Regions from separate parts of the Nonomuraea sp. NPDC050153 genome, predicted to be linked through region 3. Evidence: riboswitches for the same ligand, from Rfam matches in the RefSeq annotation. Region 3 holds a riboswitch; each other region holds the start of a gene.
The links. A riboswitch is a leader RNA that binds a small molecule or an ion and turns the genes downstream of it on or off. The one in region 3 is predicted to bind thiamine pyrophosphate.
Positions count from the first base shown of each region.

Region 1: linked by a shared signal. The riboswitch ahead of thiO (glycine oxidase ThiO) and the one ahead of tenA (thiaminase II) in region 3 are both predicted to bind thiamine pyrophosphate.
Region 2: linked by a shared signal. The riboswitch ahead of ACIBQ1_RS50060 (Acg family FMN-binding oxidoreductase) and the one ahead of tenA (thiaminase II) in region 3 are both predicted to bind thiamine pyrophosphate.

Region 1 is NZ_JBITJQ010000001.1:121,595-127,000, reverse strand. Features, by position in the region: gene thiE (thiamine phosphate synthase) at 1-629, opposite strand, end outside; gene ACIBQ1_RS00650 (Rv2175c family DNA-binding protein) at 607-981, opposite strand; gene ACIBQ1_RS00645 (NAD(P)/FAD-dependent oxidoreductase) at 1,012-2,181, opposite strand; TPP riboswitch at 2,236-2,353, shown strand; gene thiO (glycine oxidase ThiO) at 2,343-3,458, shown strand; gene thiS (sulfur carrier protein ThiS) at 3,455-3,655, shown strand; gene ACIBQ1_RS00630 (thiazole synthase) at 3,648-4,403, shown strand; gene pknB (Stk1 family PASTA domain-containing Ser/Thr kinase) at 4,509-5,406, shown strand, end outside.
Region 2 is NZ_JBITJQ010000035.1:66,277-71,682, reverse strand. Features, by position in the region: gene ACIBQ1_RS50080 (helix-turn-helix domain-containing protein) at 1-313, shown strand, start outside; gene ACIBQ1_RS50075 (PPOX class F420-dependent oxidoreductase) at 409-840, opposite strand; gene ACIBQ1_RS50070 (NAD(P)-dependent oxidoreductase) at 837-1,712, opposite strand; gene ACIBQ1_RS50065 (MerR family transcriptional regulator) at 1,762-2,166, shown strand; gene ACIBQ1_RS50060 (Acg family FMN-binding oxidoreductase) at 2,219-3,196, opposite strand; TPP riboswitch at 3,339-3,456, opposite strand; gene ACIBQ1_RS50055 (adenosylhomocysteinase) at 3,561-4,712, opposite strand; gene ACIBQ1_RS50050 (HAD family hydrolase) at 4,730-5,406, opposite strand, start outside.
Region 3 is NZ_JBITJQ010000007.1:373,747-379,152, reverse strand. Features, by position in the region: gene ACIBQ1_RS21005 (BTAD domain-containing putative transcriptional regulator) at 1-454, shown strand, start outside; gene tenA (thiaminase II) at 466-1,149, opposite strand; TPP riboswitch at 1,141-1,236, opposite strand; gene ACIBQ1_RS20995 (hypothetical protein) at 1,372-3,504, opposite strand; gene ACIBQ1_RS20990 (hypothetical protein) at 3,625-3,843, opposite strand; gene ACIBQ1_RS20985 (class I SAM-dependent methyltransferase) at 4,108-4,935, shown strand; gene ACIBQ1_RS20980 (MarR family winged helix-turn-helix transcriptional regulator) at 5,123-5,406, shown strand, end outside.

The DNA.
Region 1 (5,406 bases), on a different contig from region 3:
GACAGGCGTTTGGCGAACTCCGCCGCCGCCGCGCCCGGATCCTCCGCGTCCGTGATCGCCCGTACGACCACCACGCGGCGCACGCCGTACGACATCACCTCGTCCAGGTTCGCGAGGTCGATGCCGCCGATCCCGAACCACGGCCGCGAGGTCTCCAGCGCGGCCGCGTGCCGGAGCAGCGGCGGGCCGGGGGCCGGGCGGCCGGGCTTGGTGGGCGTGGGCCAGATGGGGCCGCAGCAGAAGTAGTCGACGCCCGGCTCCGCTGCCGCGGCGGAAGCCTCGGCCACGGAGTGGGTGGACCGTCCGATGACGATGTGGTCGCCGAGTATCTCTCGCGCGACCGTCACAGGAAGGTCGTCCTGCCCCAGGTGGAGCACGTCGGGGCGGGCGGCGTAGGCGATGTCCGCCCGGTCGTTGACGGCCAGGAGTTTGCCGTGCCGGTCGCAGGCGTCGCGGAAGATTTCGAGGAGCGCGAGTTCGTCGCGAGCCTCCAGACCCTTCTCCCGCAGCTGGATGATGTCCACGCCGCCGGCCAGCACCGAGTCGAGGAACTCCGCGAGGTCGCCGCGGTCGCGGCGGCCGTCGGTGCAGAGATAGAGGCGGGCCTCAGAAACCGAGGGCTTGGGCACGCCGCTTGACCTCAGTGTGACGGCCGGCCTTGATCGCCTCGATGGGCGATCCGGGCAGGGACTCGTCGGGGGTGAAGAGCCAGCGCAGCGACTCGACGTCGTCGTAGCCGGCGTCCAGCAACACGGTCAGCGTGCCGGGCAGGCCCTTCCTCACATCCTTTCCATCGAGGAACACCGCGGGCACCTGCGGCCCGCCGCTCCCCCGGCGAACGCCGAGCAGCTTGTGGTCCTTGAGGAGTTGCTTGGCCCGCCCGATCGAAAGGTCGAGGCGCGAGGCCACTTCGGGGAGAGTGAGCCACTCGTCGACGAGCTGGTCGGTCTCCCGGTCGATCTGTGCAACAGAAAGCGTCACGAAACCACAACTACCACATGCCGTGCTTGCTCAAACAACACAATCCCGTAGGGAGACTTCTGGATCTACCAGGCGTTCCACGTCGAGACGGTGTCCGGCGCCGATGATTCTACGCCCCTGTACGAGGTCCCGCGGCCGGTCCACGGCGAGCACCGCTGCGGGAACGTCGTCGGCCGTGAGCCAGACGGCCGACCACTTGCCCTCGGGCTCGCCGCGATAGATCAGCCGTTCCCCTGCCAAATGATGACCGGCGTATTGCACCATATGTCCGAACTGCTCCGACCAGAAGTACGGAACGGGATCGTACGCGACGTCCTCGCCCAGCAGGCTCGCGGCGGCCACTTCCGGGGCGTTGAGCGCGGTGTCCCAGTGCTCGACCCTGAGCCTGGTCTGCCAGCGACGCGACCACCAGGCGGCGCAGTCGCCGACGGCCACCGTGTTCGGGAGGGAGGCGCGCAGGTGCTCGTCCACGACGACGCCGTTGTGCAGGTCGATGTCGGCGCCGGTGAGCCATTCGACGGCCGGGCGCACGCCGATGCCCGTGACCACCACGTGGGCGTCCACGAACTCGCCGCCCACCAGCCGCACGCCGCCCTCGTCCACGGAGTCGACCATGGTGTCGAGCCGCAGGTCGATGCCGTCGTACCAGCGCTCGGTGCGAGCCCCGATCCCGGCGCCGACCGCCGCGGCGAGCGGCGCCGGGCCGGCCTCGATCACGGTCACCGCGCACCCGGCGCGGCGGGCGGCCGTGGCCACCTCCGCGCCGATCCAGCCGGCGCCGATGACCGCGACGCGGGCGCCGGGGACGAGCATGGCCCTGAGCTCGTGGGCGTCGTCGAGCGTGCGCAGCACGTGCTGCGGGCCGTCGCCGGGCAGCCTGATCGGCTCGGCGCCGGTGGCGATGACCAGCCCGTCGTAGCCGATCTCGCCCTCGGTCGTCTCGACGACCCCCTCCCGCAGCGCCTTGGCGCTGACCCCGGGCTGGAACTCCACGTCGATCGCGGCCAGGTCGGTGTCGACGAAGCTGGTGTCGGCGTCGCCGAACAGCACGGCCTTGGACAGGGGCGGACGGTCGTAGGGGCGATGCCGCTCCTCCCCGATCAGCGTGACCCTCCCCTCGAACCCCCGCGTGCGCAGCGCCTCCACGGTGCGCACTCCGGCCAGCCCAGCTCCCACCACCACGACTCGGTTCACGTTCATGACCCTAACGTGGGGCGGTGTCGGGGCGTCGCAGCGAGGCCGTAGGCTGGAGGACGTAAGACGCGCGGGAGTCCGGCCGTGACCGGGCTGAGAGGAAGGCTGCCATCGGGCCTTCGACCGCAAGACACCTGATCCGGATCATGCCGGCGAAGGGAGCGCGGATGGATGTGATCGTGGGCGGCGGGGTCGTCGGGCTCTCCGCGGCCTGGCGGCTGGCCCGCGCGGGGCGGCCCGTCACCCTGGTGGACCCGGCCCCCGCCTCGGGGGCCTCGCACGCGGCGGCGGGGATGCTGGCGCCGATCAGCGAGGTCACCTACACCGAGGCGCCGCTGCTGCGGCTCGGGGTGGCGTCGCTGCGCCGCTGGCCGGCCTTCGCCGCCGAGCTGGCCGCCGACGCGGGGCTGGCCGGCCCCGAGGCCCTGGACCTGCGCTCCGAGGGGACGCTCGACGTGGCGTTCGGGGCGGACGACCTGGCCGCGCTGGACGAGCTGGCCGCGTACCTGGAGAAGCTGGAGCTGCCCGTCGAGCGGCTGACCGGCCGCGAGTGCCGCCGCCTGGAGCCCATGCTGGCCCCCTCGGCGCGGGGCGGGCTGCTGGCCCCCGGCGACTCCTGGGTGGACCCGCGCCGCGTGACGGCGGCGCTGCTGGCCGCGCTCGACCGGCAGGGAGTCCCGCTGGTACGGGCCCGGGTGGGCGAGCTGCTGCGCGACGGCGCCCGGGTCACGGGGGTACGCCTGGAGCCGCCCGGCGGCGACGGCCGGCGATCCGAGCTGCCGGCGGAGCGGGTGATCCTGGCGGCCGGGGCGTGGAGCGCCGGGCTGGCCGAGGTGCCGGTGCGGCCGGTGAAGGGGCAGATCATGCGGTTGCGCTCGCCGCAGCCACTGCTCACGCGGTGCGTGCGCGGCACCGTCCACGGCACGCCGGTCTATCTCGTCCCCCGGGGTGACGGCGAGCTGGTGGTCGGGGCGACGCAGGAGGAGATGGGCTTCGACACCAGGGTGACCGCGGGCGGGCTCTACGAGCTGCTGCGGGACGCCAGGGAGCTGGTGCCGGGCGTCACCGAGCTGGAGGTCGCCGACGTGGTGGCCGGGCTGCGTCCGGGTACGCCGGACAACCTGCCGCTCATCGGCCCGAGCCGCACCCCGGGGCTGACGCTGGCCACCGGTCACCACCGGGGCGGCGTGCTCCTGGCGCCGCTCACGGCGGACATCCTGCTGGGCGAAGAGGGCGAGCTGGCGGCGTTGTGCACGCCTGGGAGATTTCGGGAAATTTCATGATTGTGACGATCAACGGGGCCTCGCACGAGGTGACCGACGGCATGACCGTGGCGCAGGCCGTACGCACATTGACCACGGCCACCACCGGGGTGGCCGTGGCCGTCAACGACGAGGTGGTCACGCGGAGCTCGTGGGAGACGACGGCGCTCAGCGACCGTGACCGGGTGGAGGTTCTGACGGCGGTGCAAGGTGGATGAACTGATCATCGCCGGGGAGAAGTTCTCCTCCCGGCTCATCATGGGGACCGGCGGCGCGCCCTCGCTCGACGTGCTCGACCAGGCGCTGGCCGCGTCCGGCACCGAGCTGACCACGGTGGCCATGCGGCGGCTCGACCCGAGCGCCCCCGGGTCCGTCCTGGACGTGCTGCGCGAGCGGGACATCAAGGTGCTCCCCAACACGGCGGGCTGCTTCACCGCGGGCGAGGCCGTGCTGACGGCGCGGCTGGCCAGGGAGGCGCTCGGCACGAACTGGGTCAAGCTGGAGGTCATCGCCGACGAGCGGACGCTGCTGCCCGACCCGATCGAGACGTTCGACGCCGCGGAGCGGCTGGTGGCCGACGGGTTCGTGGTGCTGCCGTACATCGGGGACGACCCCGCGCTGGCGCGGCGGCTGGAGCAGGTGGGCTGCGCGGCCGTCATGCCGCTGGGCGCGCCGATCGGCTCGGGCCTCGGCATCCGCAACCCGCACAACATCGAGCTGATCGTGGAGGCCGCGTCCGTGCCGGTGGTGCTCGACGCGGGCATCGGCACGGCCAGCGACGCCGCGCTGGCGATGGAGCTGGGCTGCGACGCCGTGCTGCTGGCCACCGCGGTCACCAGGGCGCAGCGGCCCGATCTCATGGCGGCCGCGATGAAGGGGGCCGTGGCGGCGGGACGGCTGGCGCGGCTGGCGGGCCGCATCCCGCGCAGGCGCTACGCCGAGGCCTCCTCGCCGATGACGCCGTGACCTGAGTGGTGCGCGAGGAGCTGGGACGTTCCAACGGGAACGTCTCAGTATCGGTTTCGGGCGGTGGGGCCCTCCCAGTGGCAAAACGCCCGTAAACTCGGCGGGGTGGATACGACGACTGCGGACCCCCTGGTCGGGCGGCTCCTCGATGGGCGCTACCGCATCGAGAGCCGGATCGCCCGGGGCGGTATGGCGACCGTCTACCTCGCGCTGGACGTCCGCCTGGACCGGACGGTGGCGCTGAAGGTCATGCACTCCTCGCTGGCCGAGGACCCGTCGTTCGTGCGCAGGTTCATCGGCGAGGCCAAGTCGGTCGCCCGCCTCTCACACCCCAACGTGGTGCACGTCTTCGACCAGGGCACCGACAATGACGTCGTCTACCTGTCGATGGAGTACGTGCCCGGCAAGACGCTGCGCGACATCCTGCGCGAGCGCGGCAGGCTGCCCGCCCGCGAGGCGCTCGAGATCATGATCCCGGTGCTCGCCGCCCTCGGCGCGGCCCACCAGGCGGGCATGGTCCACCGCGACGTGAAGCCGGAGAACGTCCTGATGACCGACGACGGCCGGGTCAAGGTCGTCGACTTCGGCCTGGCCCGGGCCATCGAGGCCACCAACCAGACCCGCACCGGCGTGATGATCGGCACCATCGGCTACATGGCGCCCGAGCAGGTCACCACCGGCGCCGCCGACGTGCGCAGCGACGTCTACGCCGCGGGCATCATGCTGTTCGAGCTGGTCACCGGCCAGCAGCCCTACGACGGCGCGACGCCTATGTCGGTGGCCTACCGGCACGTCCACGACACCGTGCCCGCGCCGTCCTCGGTCGTCCCCGACGTGCCGCCGCTGATCGACACGCTGGTGGCCCAGGCGACGGCCCGCGAGCCGGACCAGCGCCCGGCCGACGCCACCGCGATGCTCGTGGCCGCCGTCGACGCGCACCGGATGCTTCCGCGCCTGACCAACCCGCCGGGCTCCCACCCGCAGGGCCCTGCGGCCCCGCACG
Region 2 (5,406 bases), on a different contig from region 3:
GGAGCGCACGGTGATCGACGCGGACGCGGCCGCTTCGATGTCCGTGGACGATCACCGTCAGGGGTTCGCCGCGGCCATGGCCGCGCTGCTCGCCGAGTTCAACACCTACCTCGACCGGGACGGAGCCGACCCGAGCGCTGACATCGTGGGCTACCGGCAGGGCACGTACTGGCTCACCCGGGAGGAGCTCACCGAGCTGATCGACGCGCTGCGCGAGGTCCTCCTGTCGAAGGCGGGCAACGCGCCCGCGCCGGGCCGCAGCCCGCACCTGATCAGCACGGTCTTCTTCCCTTCTGAGCGATCCGGCCATTAGCCCACACCGTTCAGGACCGGCTGGGGCAGGGGCGCGTGGGGCAGGGGCGCGCCCCAATGCCGCCGAGGTCATGGAAGCGGCGAGATGGCCGCCGGTCAGCGGATCCTGGCGCCGTACACGTGCTCGACCGCCATCGTCATGAGCACCCTGCGGTCGGACACCATCACCGACCGGTACTCCTCCCAGTCCGGGTGCTCCCCCGCGGCACGGCGGTAGTAGTCCACCAGGGCCTCGACCTCGGGCCCCCGGGGGTCGGCGCCCGGTCCCGTGAGTGTCACCGTGCCCTCGGCGGTGGCCCACGACCAGCCGTCGGGGCTGGTGACCTCCAGCGCGGCCCGCGGGTCCCGGCGCAGGTTCGCCGTCTTGGCCCGCCCCTCGGTCATCGAGACGTAGACGATCTCGGCCTCCCGGTCGTAGAAGGGCATGACGGGGGAGAGCTGGGGGCGGCCGTCCGACTTGATCGTCGCGAGGACGCCCAGCCGGCTCTCCGCGAGCAGCGTGCGCGGGTCGTACGGTGCGGCGCTCATGAGACCTTGCGGAACTGCTCGATCATCGCCGCGTAGCCGTCGCCGCCGCGCCCGTCGGCCACGGCCCGGCCGGTCAGGGCCTTGATGAACCTCGGAAGCTCGGCGCTGACGCCGAGGGACTCGCTCTCGTCGATGAGGTGGTCCATCGCGGCCAGGTGGGTGTCGATGGTGGAGTCGAGGGCCGGGTACGCGCCGTCGTCGATCTGCTCGGCGTAGGCCGCCAGCCAGCCGTTCACGATGTCGACGCCCTTGCTCGCGAGCGGGGCGAACGCCCTGGCGTCCACCCCCGCCGCGCCGAGCAGGGCGGCGCCCTGCAGGAAGCCGTTCAGGACGTTCCACATCAGGCTCAGCACGGCCATCTCGTGCAGCGCCGACAGGGTGTGGTCGTCGCCGAGGTACGTCGTTCCAGAACCGAGGCTCCTGAGGACCGGCTCGTACTGCTCGAAGACCGACCGCGGCCCGCTGTAGGTGACAACGGCGTCCGCCCCGATCTCCGCGGGGACGGCCATGATCGCGCCGTCGAGGTACGCGGCGCCGTGCCGCGCCGCCCACTCGGCGCTCTCGCGGGCGCCCGACGACGTACCCGATCCCAGGTTCACCAGGGCCCGGCCGTCGAAAGCCTCGCCCAGCGGGTCGAGGAGCCGGTGCGCGGCGTCGTAGTCCGTGACGCAGACGATCACGAGCGAGCCGGCCGCGACGGCGTCGCCGACCGAGTCGGCGAGCTTCGCGCCCTGGGCCACGAGCTGGTCGGCCTTGGCCGCCGTACGGTTCCACACGGTCGTGGGATGCCCGTCGCGCAGGAACGCCCCGGCCAGCGCCTGGCCCATCAGTCCGAGGCCGATGACGGTCACGGGAGTGTTGTTGGTGGTCATGGCAGAATCCTCAACGTTCATACCGGTATGAAGGTCAAGGGGGAGCGACATGCTGATCGGCGAGTTGAGCCGGCAGACCGGGATTAACACGCATCAGCTGCGTTACTACGAGGCCCAGGGCTTGCTGGAGCCCGGCCGCGGCGCCAACGGCTACCGCGAGTACGGCGACGACGCCGTCCTGACCGTGGCCCAGATCCGGAGGCTGCTCGAAGCCGGGCTGTCGACCCAGGAGATCGCGTACCTGCTGCCCTGCGCCACCGGCACGGCCCCCGACCTGGAGCCCTGCCCCGAGCTCCTGGACACCCTGCGAGCGCGCCTGCACGGCCTGGACGAGCACATCGACACGCTCGCCCGCTCCCGCCAGGCCCTCCACGACTACATCGAGACCACCGAACAGCGGGTGTCGGAGTATTACCGGGGATGCGAGATCGAGGAACTCCGTCCCATGAGCTGAGCGAGCGCGTCGGCCAGGCCCTCGTCCGTGGCGTCGGCCGCGGTGCCGGTTCTCACATCACGACCTCGGACAGGTTGCGGCGGACCGACGGTTTGTCGTCGAAGGTGACGCCGAGCCGCATGATCATCTGCGGGTACTCGTCCGAGCAGAGCTCGTGCCGCAGGAACTCGCGCAGCAGGTCCATCTCCAGCGCCTGGGTGTGGAAGGCGGCGCTGACCCCGTACGCGGAGGCGTGCAGCAGGATGTGCTGCAGCGCCTGCCCGGCGTCGATCCACTCCCGGCGGCTGTCGCCCCGCGTGGTGAGCAGCGCCACGACCCCGACGGACGCCGCCGCTCGCTGGTCGGCCTGGCTGCCCCAGTCGTGCTGCCAGGCGTAGTCACGCTGCGGGAAGTCCGGATCGGTCCGTACGGCCTGACGCGGGTAGCCCTCCGCCGGAACCCCGTCCCTGCGGCTGCTGCCGGGCGGCTGCCCCCAGCGGATCATCTCCAGGGTGAAGCGACGGTTCTGCGCCTGCACGCCCTGCGCGGCCTGGGTGAGCGAGGCGACGACCCGCAACGCCTCCGGGGAGCGGATGGGCGTCAGCTTGGCGCCGTGCTCCATGGCCGCGCGGACCAGCCGCTCGACCAGTTCGTCCGGCACCGGCACCTCGGCGAAGCCCGCCCGGTGGGTGCGACGGCACTCGATCTCACCGCCGAGAGCCTTGGTCGCCTCGTCGGTATGCGTCTCGCCGCCCGGCTTGAGCGTGGCGAGCAACGACGGGCGGTCCGGGTCCGGCAGGGTGCGCACCTCCGGCTCGAAGCCCTCGCACCGCATCGCCGTACGCATGTTGAACAGGGCAGCACCGCAACTGATCAGCAGTTCCCGGCCCGAGGCGTCGCCGGCGCGCAGCCTCCGGTCCGGGTCGGCCCGCAGGCTGATCTCCTCCCCGGACACCGAGAACGTCCAGGGCTGCGTGTTGTGCACGGACGGCGCCCAGCGCGCCGCCTCCAGCGCCACACCGAGCGCGTGCTTCACCGAGAGAACGGCCATGACACCCACCTCCGCCTCCAGCGCATCACGCCCGGGACGGTTCCGGTCAGGGTCGAAGGTCCCCGGCCGCCAGGGCCGTCGGCCCTCTGCCGTGGGAGTCTGCTGGGGGGAGTCTGCTGGGGGGAGTCGCAGCACATGGCGAAGACCTGTGAGGCGCTCTCCCTTCGCCGGCATGGTCCGGATCAGGTGGCTAGGGGTCGCCGGTTCGTCCTTCGACTCTCCGGCCTCTCAGCCTTTCCTTCGCTCCCCCGAAGAGGCTCTCGGGTCGGGCTCCCTCGCTCGTCTCACAGGCCTAATAACAACTTCTCGCCGCCCGGATCGCCCCGCCAGGGACGAAAGTCCTTCACTTTCGGGACCAATGGCCCTAGCCAATCCGGTTGGCAAGGGTCACGTAGGCGTGCGCCACCTTCGCGTCGATGTCACGGGGGACGGGGACGACGCACTGATCGACCGGTACGAGCCCGCCTGCGATGGACTCCAGACAGCGTGCCTGGAGCGTGAATCCGAGATCCATCGATTCCACCGAGTTTCCCAGCGGGCGCGGGCCGGAGAGGTTGACCATGTGCCCGCCGGTGAGCACGTGAACGCGCCTCCCGTCGCCGAGGACGAGGCTCGTGACGCCTTCCGTCGGCTCCGCGGAGCCGACCACGTCGGGATGGCCCAGGAGGTCGGCCATGTCGATCTCCCACGGGACATGACCGGCGTTGGCCAGGATCGCGCCGTCGGACAGCAGGCGGAGGTCGGCTCCGGTGAGGACGCGCGCGGCGCCGGTGACGGTCACGACGAGCTCGGCGGACGAGATCGCCCGCTCCCGCTCCGGCACCGCGAAGCCGTCGAGCAGCGCGTTGAGCCGCCGTACCGGATCCGTGTCGAGCACGGAGACGAGGGCACGGGCGCGGCCGAAGTTGCCGGCGACGCCGCGTCCGCAGGGTCCGTAGCCGACGACCGTGACCCGGAGCCCGTTCGTGGCCCGGTTGGTGATGCGCATGAAGGACTCGAGCACGCTCTGGCCCACCGCATGCTCGTTCTCGGCGAACTGCTTGATCGGGCTGTCGTTGATCACCAGGAGCGGCCGCGCGATGCGGTCGCGCAGCGGCAGCAGTCTCGCCCGCCCCGAGGTGGTCTCCTCGGTCCCGCCCAGCAGCGAATCGTACGGCTCCTCCAGGAACCGGGCGAACAGCTCCCCGCCGTTGTCGAGGATGAGATCCGGCCGGCAGGCGAGGACCTCGCGCAGGTGGGCCGCGTGGATCTCCGGGTCGCCGGTGCGCTCGCCGACGACGTTGACGCCTTGGTCCCTCAGCACGGCCACCGTCTCCTGCTGGGTGGTCATCAGGTTGCCGGTGGCGACGATCTGCGCCCCGCCCTGCCGCAGCGTGAGGAGGAGGGTGGCGGTCTTCGGCTCCAGATGGATGGCCGCGCCGATCGTCAGGCCGGCAAACGGACGGGTCCGGGCGAATTCCTCGGCGGTCTCGGCCAGCAGGCGGCAGCTGCCGAGCACCCACTCCATCCGCGCCATGAGCTCCTCCGGTCTCGTCAGCCGATCGTTCTCCTGAGCAGGATGGCGTGGATCAGGGAGGCCACGCCATCGTCGTCGTTGCTGGGGAGCAGGATCCGGGCGGCCGCCTTGACCTCGGGGTGCGCGTTGGCGACGGCCGCGGGCAGCCCGGCCTTCCTGAGCATGGGGAGGTCGTTGGGCATGTCCCCCACCGCGGCCGTGGCGGCAAGGGGGACTCTCCGGTGCGCGGCCGCCCATCGCAGGGCCTCGCCCTTGTTCGCGCGCTCCGGCGAGATCTCCAGGAAGTGCATGGTCGAGAAGGTCGCCCGGACTCCGGTGACCGTCCCGAACGCGTCGGCGAGCTGGGGCGCCGAGAGCCCAGGGTGAGCCACGAGCACCTTGACCACCCGGTTGCCGCGGGTGACCCGGCCGATGAGGTCGGCCGACACGTCATGGGGCCAGCAGCCGGGCACCAGGTCCGCGAAGCCGGGTTGCAGGACGAGCTCGCGCTCCGTGTCGATGCCCAGGACCGCGCCCCGGACGGACCGTCCGGCCCAGGCGAAGACCTGCTCGACCTGGCCGGCGGTGAAGCAGTGGTCGAACAGCACCCGGCCGGCGCGGGTGTCCCACATCACCGCGCCGTTGCTGCAGGCGATCAGGCCCTGGATGCCGGCCTCCAGAGCCCAGTCCAGGGCGTCCCGGGTGGGCCGCCCGG
Region 3 (5,406 bases):
CGTCCACCTGTCGCTGCGGGACCTGCGGCAGGCGTCCAGGTGGCTCGGGGACGCGCTGCGGCTGGCCGAGGAGCTCGGCGACGCCCACCGCGAGGGCTGCGTGTCGATGCAACTCGGCCGCCTGTACGACATGTCCGCCGAGTCGGAGCGGGCCATGCGCTTCCAGGGGCACGCGCTGGACATCTTCGAGGCGCTCGGCGACCGCCACTGCGGCGCGTACGCGATGCGGAACCTGGGCGGGCTCCAGGTGGCCAGGGGCCACCGATCGGACGGCTCCGACCAGCTGGAGCGCTCCCTGGTGATCTTCCAGCAGCTGGGGGACCGCCGCGGGGAGGCGGACACGTACCAGACGCTCGGGGAGCTCTACCGCTCCTCCGGGCGCGCCACCCTGGCCACCCACTACCTGCACCAGGCCCGCGAGCTGCGCAGGGAGCTCAGCGAGTCGTTCGCGTGAGGCCCGGGGGCCTAGGAGAGCCATTGCCCGGTCGGCCAGGTCTCCAGGCGCCAGGCGCTGTCCCAGAACATCCACTCGTACTCGGTGGCCCGGCAGAACGCCTCGTCCATCGCCCGGCGCGTCTCGGGGTCGGCGGTCGCGGCCAGCCGGTCGGCGATGGCCTTGGCCTGCTCGACCGAGGCGGCGAAGGAAGGGTCGGAGTAGGTGCCGATCCAGGTCCCGTACGGGTGGTCCGCCGCGCCCGCCGTGCGTTCGAGCAGCGCCGCGCCGACGTCCTGGTAGACCCAGAAGCACGGCAGCACGGCGGCGGCCAGCACGGGCAAGGGGGCGGCCAGGGCCGTGGCCTGGAGGTAGGAGGAGTAGGCCAGGCAGGTCGGCGAGGTGGCCACGGCCGCAGTCTCGTCGGCCGTCAGCCCGAACTGCTCCAGGTAGCCGGTGTGCAGGGCCCGCTCGACGACCAGCGCCGTGTGCGCGCTCTGCGCGAAGAACGCGGCGTCGGCCGGGGAGGTGGCGCGGGCCGAGGCGGTCGCGAGGACCTTGGAGTAGGCCACCAGGTAGCGCCCGTCCTGGACGAGGTAGAACGCGAAGCGCTCCCGGTCGAGGGTGCCGTCGCCGAGCGCGGTGTTGAACGGGTGGTCGTGGATCGCCTTGAGCAGCGTGGCCGTGCGCGTCCAGAGGTCATCACAGAAGGTCACCGATGACGTCCCTTCGCTAGTGCGAACTAGATCAGGTTCGACGGGTGTGATCTCAGCCCGGCAGCCCGGGCACCCCGCGTCGCGGCCAACGCTAGCAGAAGGCACGGCCCGGTCGTGAGGAAGGCTCGGAAGCTAGACAGCCAGTAGGCCCGTGGGGCCTACCTGGATTCGAACCAGGAGAAGGAAGCCCCCGAATGGCCTCACGACCGGAAGTCGAACGTATCAGGCGGGGATCAGTTCGTGCAGCGTGCCGGGCGTGTAGACGCGCGCCCCCTCCGGGAGGTCGGCCGGCGCCTCCAGGCCGATGTAGGTGGTGTGCCCGGCCGGCGAGCTCTTCGCGCGCAGCAGGTCGGCCAGGTAGCGGACGCGCAGGTAGTCGCGTTCGACGATGGAGCGCACCAGCAGGGAGGCGGTGAGGCGGTTGCCCTCCACCTGGTTGAAGCCGGGGTGCCCCTTCAGGTAGAGGTGCAGCCACTTCACCAGCCATCCGCCGTCGCCGCCGCGCAGGAAGACGAGCGGCAGGGCGATCTGGCCGGAGCCGCGCAGGTCCGACTTCATGCGCACGGTACGCGGCTCGAACGGCCTGCCCTCCTGCGCGGCGTCCCTGATCATGTATCCGAAGAACGCCTCGGCGACCTGGTCGAACCGCTCCCCGGCGTAGATGTGCACCTGCGGGATGATGATCGGCTGGGTCGCGGCGGCGAGCCGGAGGTTGATGAACTCGGACGCGCCCTCGGGCGCCTCGGTGAGGTCACCGGAGTACTCGGCGAAATCGTTGGTGTAGTTCGTCCAGGAAATGTGCGTCGGGTTGTCGTAGGAGTCGTCGAGCATGAGCGCGGACAGGTCGTAGTCGGTGCGCTGCCCGGCCTCGCGCCAGTGGACGAAGAACCTGAGCAGCTCGCCGTCCACCGCCGAGACCGAGCCCCGGGGCAGCATGCCGAGGCCGGGCGCGACGGCCTTGCCGGACAGCGGCAGGGCGACGTCGAGCACGTCGGGATCGACGATCAGCTCGCCGGGGTCGGGGAGGCGGCGGGCGATCTCCTCGTCCAGGATGGCCAGCGCCCGCGACAGGGCCTGCTCCGCCAGCGGGGAACGCGAGTCGGGGGTCGCCCACGCTCTGCCGTACCGGTTGGTGAAGACGCGGCCCGCGACGGGGGCGAGCCGGTTCTGCAGATGCTCGCGCAGCGACAGCAGGACGCGGCCGGAGGCGCCGGCGGCGGCTCTTTCCGCCGCGTCCAGCACGTCCTTGGCGTCCGTCGCGGACTTGTCGGACCCGCCGGTCCGCAGCAGGTGGTCGAGGCGGCGCAGCAGCGCGCCGGGCGCCTTCTCCAGCAGCTTCACCGCCTCGGCGGTGCGGCCCTCCGACAGGGCGGCCTCGACCCGGCTGTCCAGGCTCACGGCCCGGCGCGTGCCCCTGGCCGTCTCGAAGACGGCGGCGGCGTTGGGGAACTGCGGATACTCGTGGGGGTGCAGCCGCTCGCCGAGGCGCTTCCACTCCTCCCGGTGGCGCGGCACGTCGCCGAGCTTGGCCGGGGACGCGACCGCGTCCAGCGCCCCCAGCAGGGCGCGGCGCTCGGCGCGGCGGAACGAACGGAACCTGGTGGGCTCGGCCAGCGTGACGTCGCCGCCGGAGCAGCCGCAGGCGAGCCGGAGCACGTCGGTCACCGTGTCGACCAGCAGCGGCCGGCCGCCCGCGAGGCGGACCTCGTTGACGATCGCGCGGTTCTCGCGCACGGGGATGCGCTCGGGCTCGTCGGCGCAGAACCCGGCCAGCAGCCGCAGCGCGTCCAGGTCCTCGGCGGCCAGGGGCACCTCGGAGCCGGCCAGGGAGAAGTAGAGCTCCCGTGCCTCCGACTCCAGGCTCCCGCCCAGCTCCAGCACGGTCACCCGGTCACCGGCCAGCGGGACCAGCTCGTCGTGCGCGGCCAGCAGGTCGGCGTAGGTGTGCTGGTAGCGGCCGTAGCCGGGCAGGGAGAGCAGGTTGAGCGTCGAGGTCTCGACGCGCGCGGCGGCCACCGGGTCGAGCAGCGCCTCGCGCAGCAGCCCGGCCCAGAACTCCAGCGTGTCGGGCACGTTCTTGGGGAAGTTCAGGAAGTACGCGTTGTGCTGGACGTGGTCGCCCACGAGGGTGCGGACAGTGGCCAGAATGCGGACGCCGAGGTCGACCACGGTCTCGCCGCGCAGCCCCGACAGCCGCTCGAGCAGCGCGGCCGAGCACGTGAAGCCGACGCTGAGCAGCGCCGCGTCGAGCTGGCGGGCGGCGGTCTCACCCCAGCCGGACGCGGAGCCGGCCGGGGCGGCGCCGATGGGGACGCGCAGCCGGCGGGCGATGACGAGGCTTTCCAGAGTGTCCACGAACGGCACCATATAGCCGGGACACGCCCGAACGCCGGGGGTTTTCCGTGGGCCCTCCGGCATGTCCGCCTTGATCGCCTGGAGAAGCTCGCCGCCGAGGACGGCGTCCCGTTCACCGCACTACCGGACCCAGAGTTCCCAGTAGCTGCCGCTCCCTGAGCACTCGTACTCGTTCCAACCCTCGCGGACCCACATCTGGCCGGCGTCGACGCAGTTGTACTTGCTGGTGTACACGCCGATTTTCGTCCAGGCGGCCGCCTGAGCAGAAGCAGGGGCGCTGAGCACGCTGACGATCGCGGCGGCCATGCCGGCTACCAGGAGCCCTGCACGTAGACGCATCCGTTCCTCCTTGAAATCCGGGAAGCGATACATCATGATCATGCTGGAAGCGCGCCCCCGAACACAAGTGTTCAGCAATTCTGTTCACGATCAGTTCAAGCTGGGCAGACGCCGAGCCGGGTGCGGTCGCCTTTGCCGGTGACTCGTGGCCCGGCTCGCATCGTTGGCCGGGTGATCGACGTGTGGCCCGCTGCTCGCAGTGACGTCGGCGGTTGCCGTTAACCAGTGGCGTCCCCGTGGACGAGTCTCCTAGCCTTTGCGCTCGTGGCTGATGATCCGAAGACGCGCCCGGAGCGACGTGACCTCGGTCGGGTGTTCAACGAGGTGCCGGAGCTCTACGACCGGGTCCGGCCGGGATACCCCGACGAGTTGTTCGCGGACCTTGGCGGCATCACCGGGATGGACGAAAGGTCGTCGGTGCTGGAGGTGGGCTGCGGTACCGGTCAGGCGACGCGCTCGCTGGCGGCGCTCGGATGTTCGGTGACCGCGGTCGAGCCGGGCGAGGAGATGGCCGCACTCGCGCGCCGGCGGCTCGCCGGCTTCCGCAACGTCACAGTCGAGAGATCGACGTTTGAGGAGTGGGACGACCGCGGCAGACGCTTCGACGTCCTCGTGGCCGCGTCCTCGTGGCACTGGGTCGACCCGTCGATCGGCTGGCGGCGGGCGCACGACGTGCTCCGTCCCGGAGGCTGGATGGCACTGCTCGGCAACGTCGTCGTCCGCCGGCTGGGAGAGCCCGAGGTGTACGCCGAGACCGCCGATCTCCACGAGCGTTTCTGCCCCGGGAATCCTGGTTGGGGTCATCCGCCGCTGGAGGACGACGTGCGCACCACCGACGTGGGCTGGGGTCTGGTCGACGATCCCGGCGGCTTGTTCGGCCCGACGATCGTGCGCTGGCACCCGACCGTTCAATGGTTCGACGGGGACGGCTTCGCCGATCACCTTCGTTCGACGTCGCTGTATCGCAGGCTCGACCGCGATGTCCGTGAGCCCCTGCTCGACGCCGTCGCCGAGCGCATCCGCACGCGGATGGGCGACCGGGCGTCACGCCGTTATCTGAGCGTCCTGCGTGTCGGACGGCGCGCCGAGTGAGTCCAGGATGGTCGCCGGCGGCTGGTCATGCGGCCTTGGCCGGGGGTGGCCGATCCATGATCGGATGCTACGCGCGCATCGCCCTCGGCGACGCCCTGATCAACGCCCTGATCAACGACTGACACCCTGCGCCGCGGGATTGCTAGACTGATCGTTCGCTTTCCGAATCAATCAGAGGGTCGGCGGCATGGCCAAGGCAGCGGATGGGCACATGGGGGTCGTCGCCGGGCTGGTGCGCGCCTCCTTCCTGGTGAACGCCGTCTACGCGGAGTCGGCTCGCGAATACGGGATCACCGCGCAGCAGGGGCAGCTGCTGTGCGTGCTGATGGCGCAGCCGTACGGGATGCGGGAGCTGGGCGGGATCCTGCACCTGGCCAAGTCCAGCCTCACCGAGCTGGTCGACCGCAGCGCCCAGCGTGGCCTGGTGCGGCGGGAGCCGGACCCGCATGACGGGCGCGCCGTCCGCGTGGC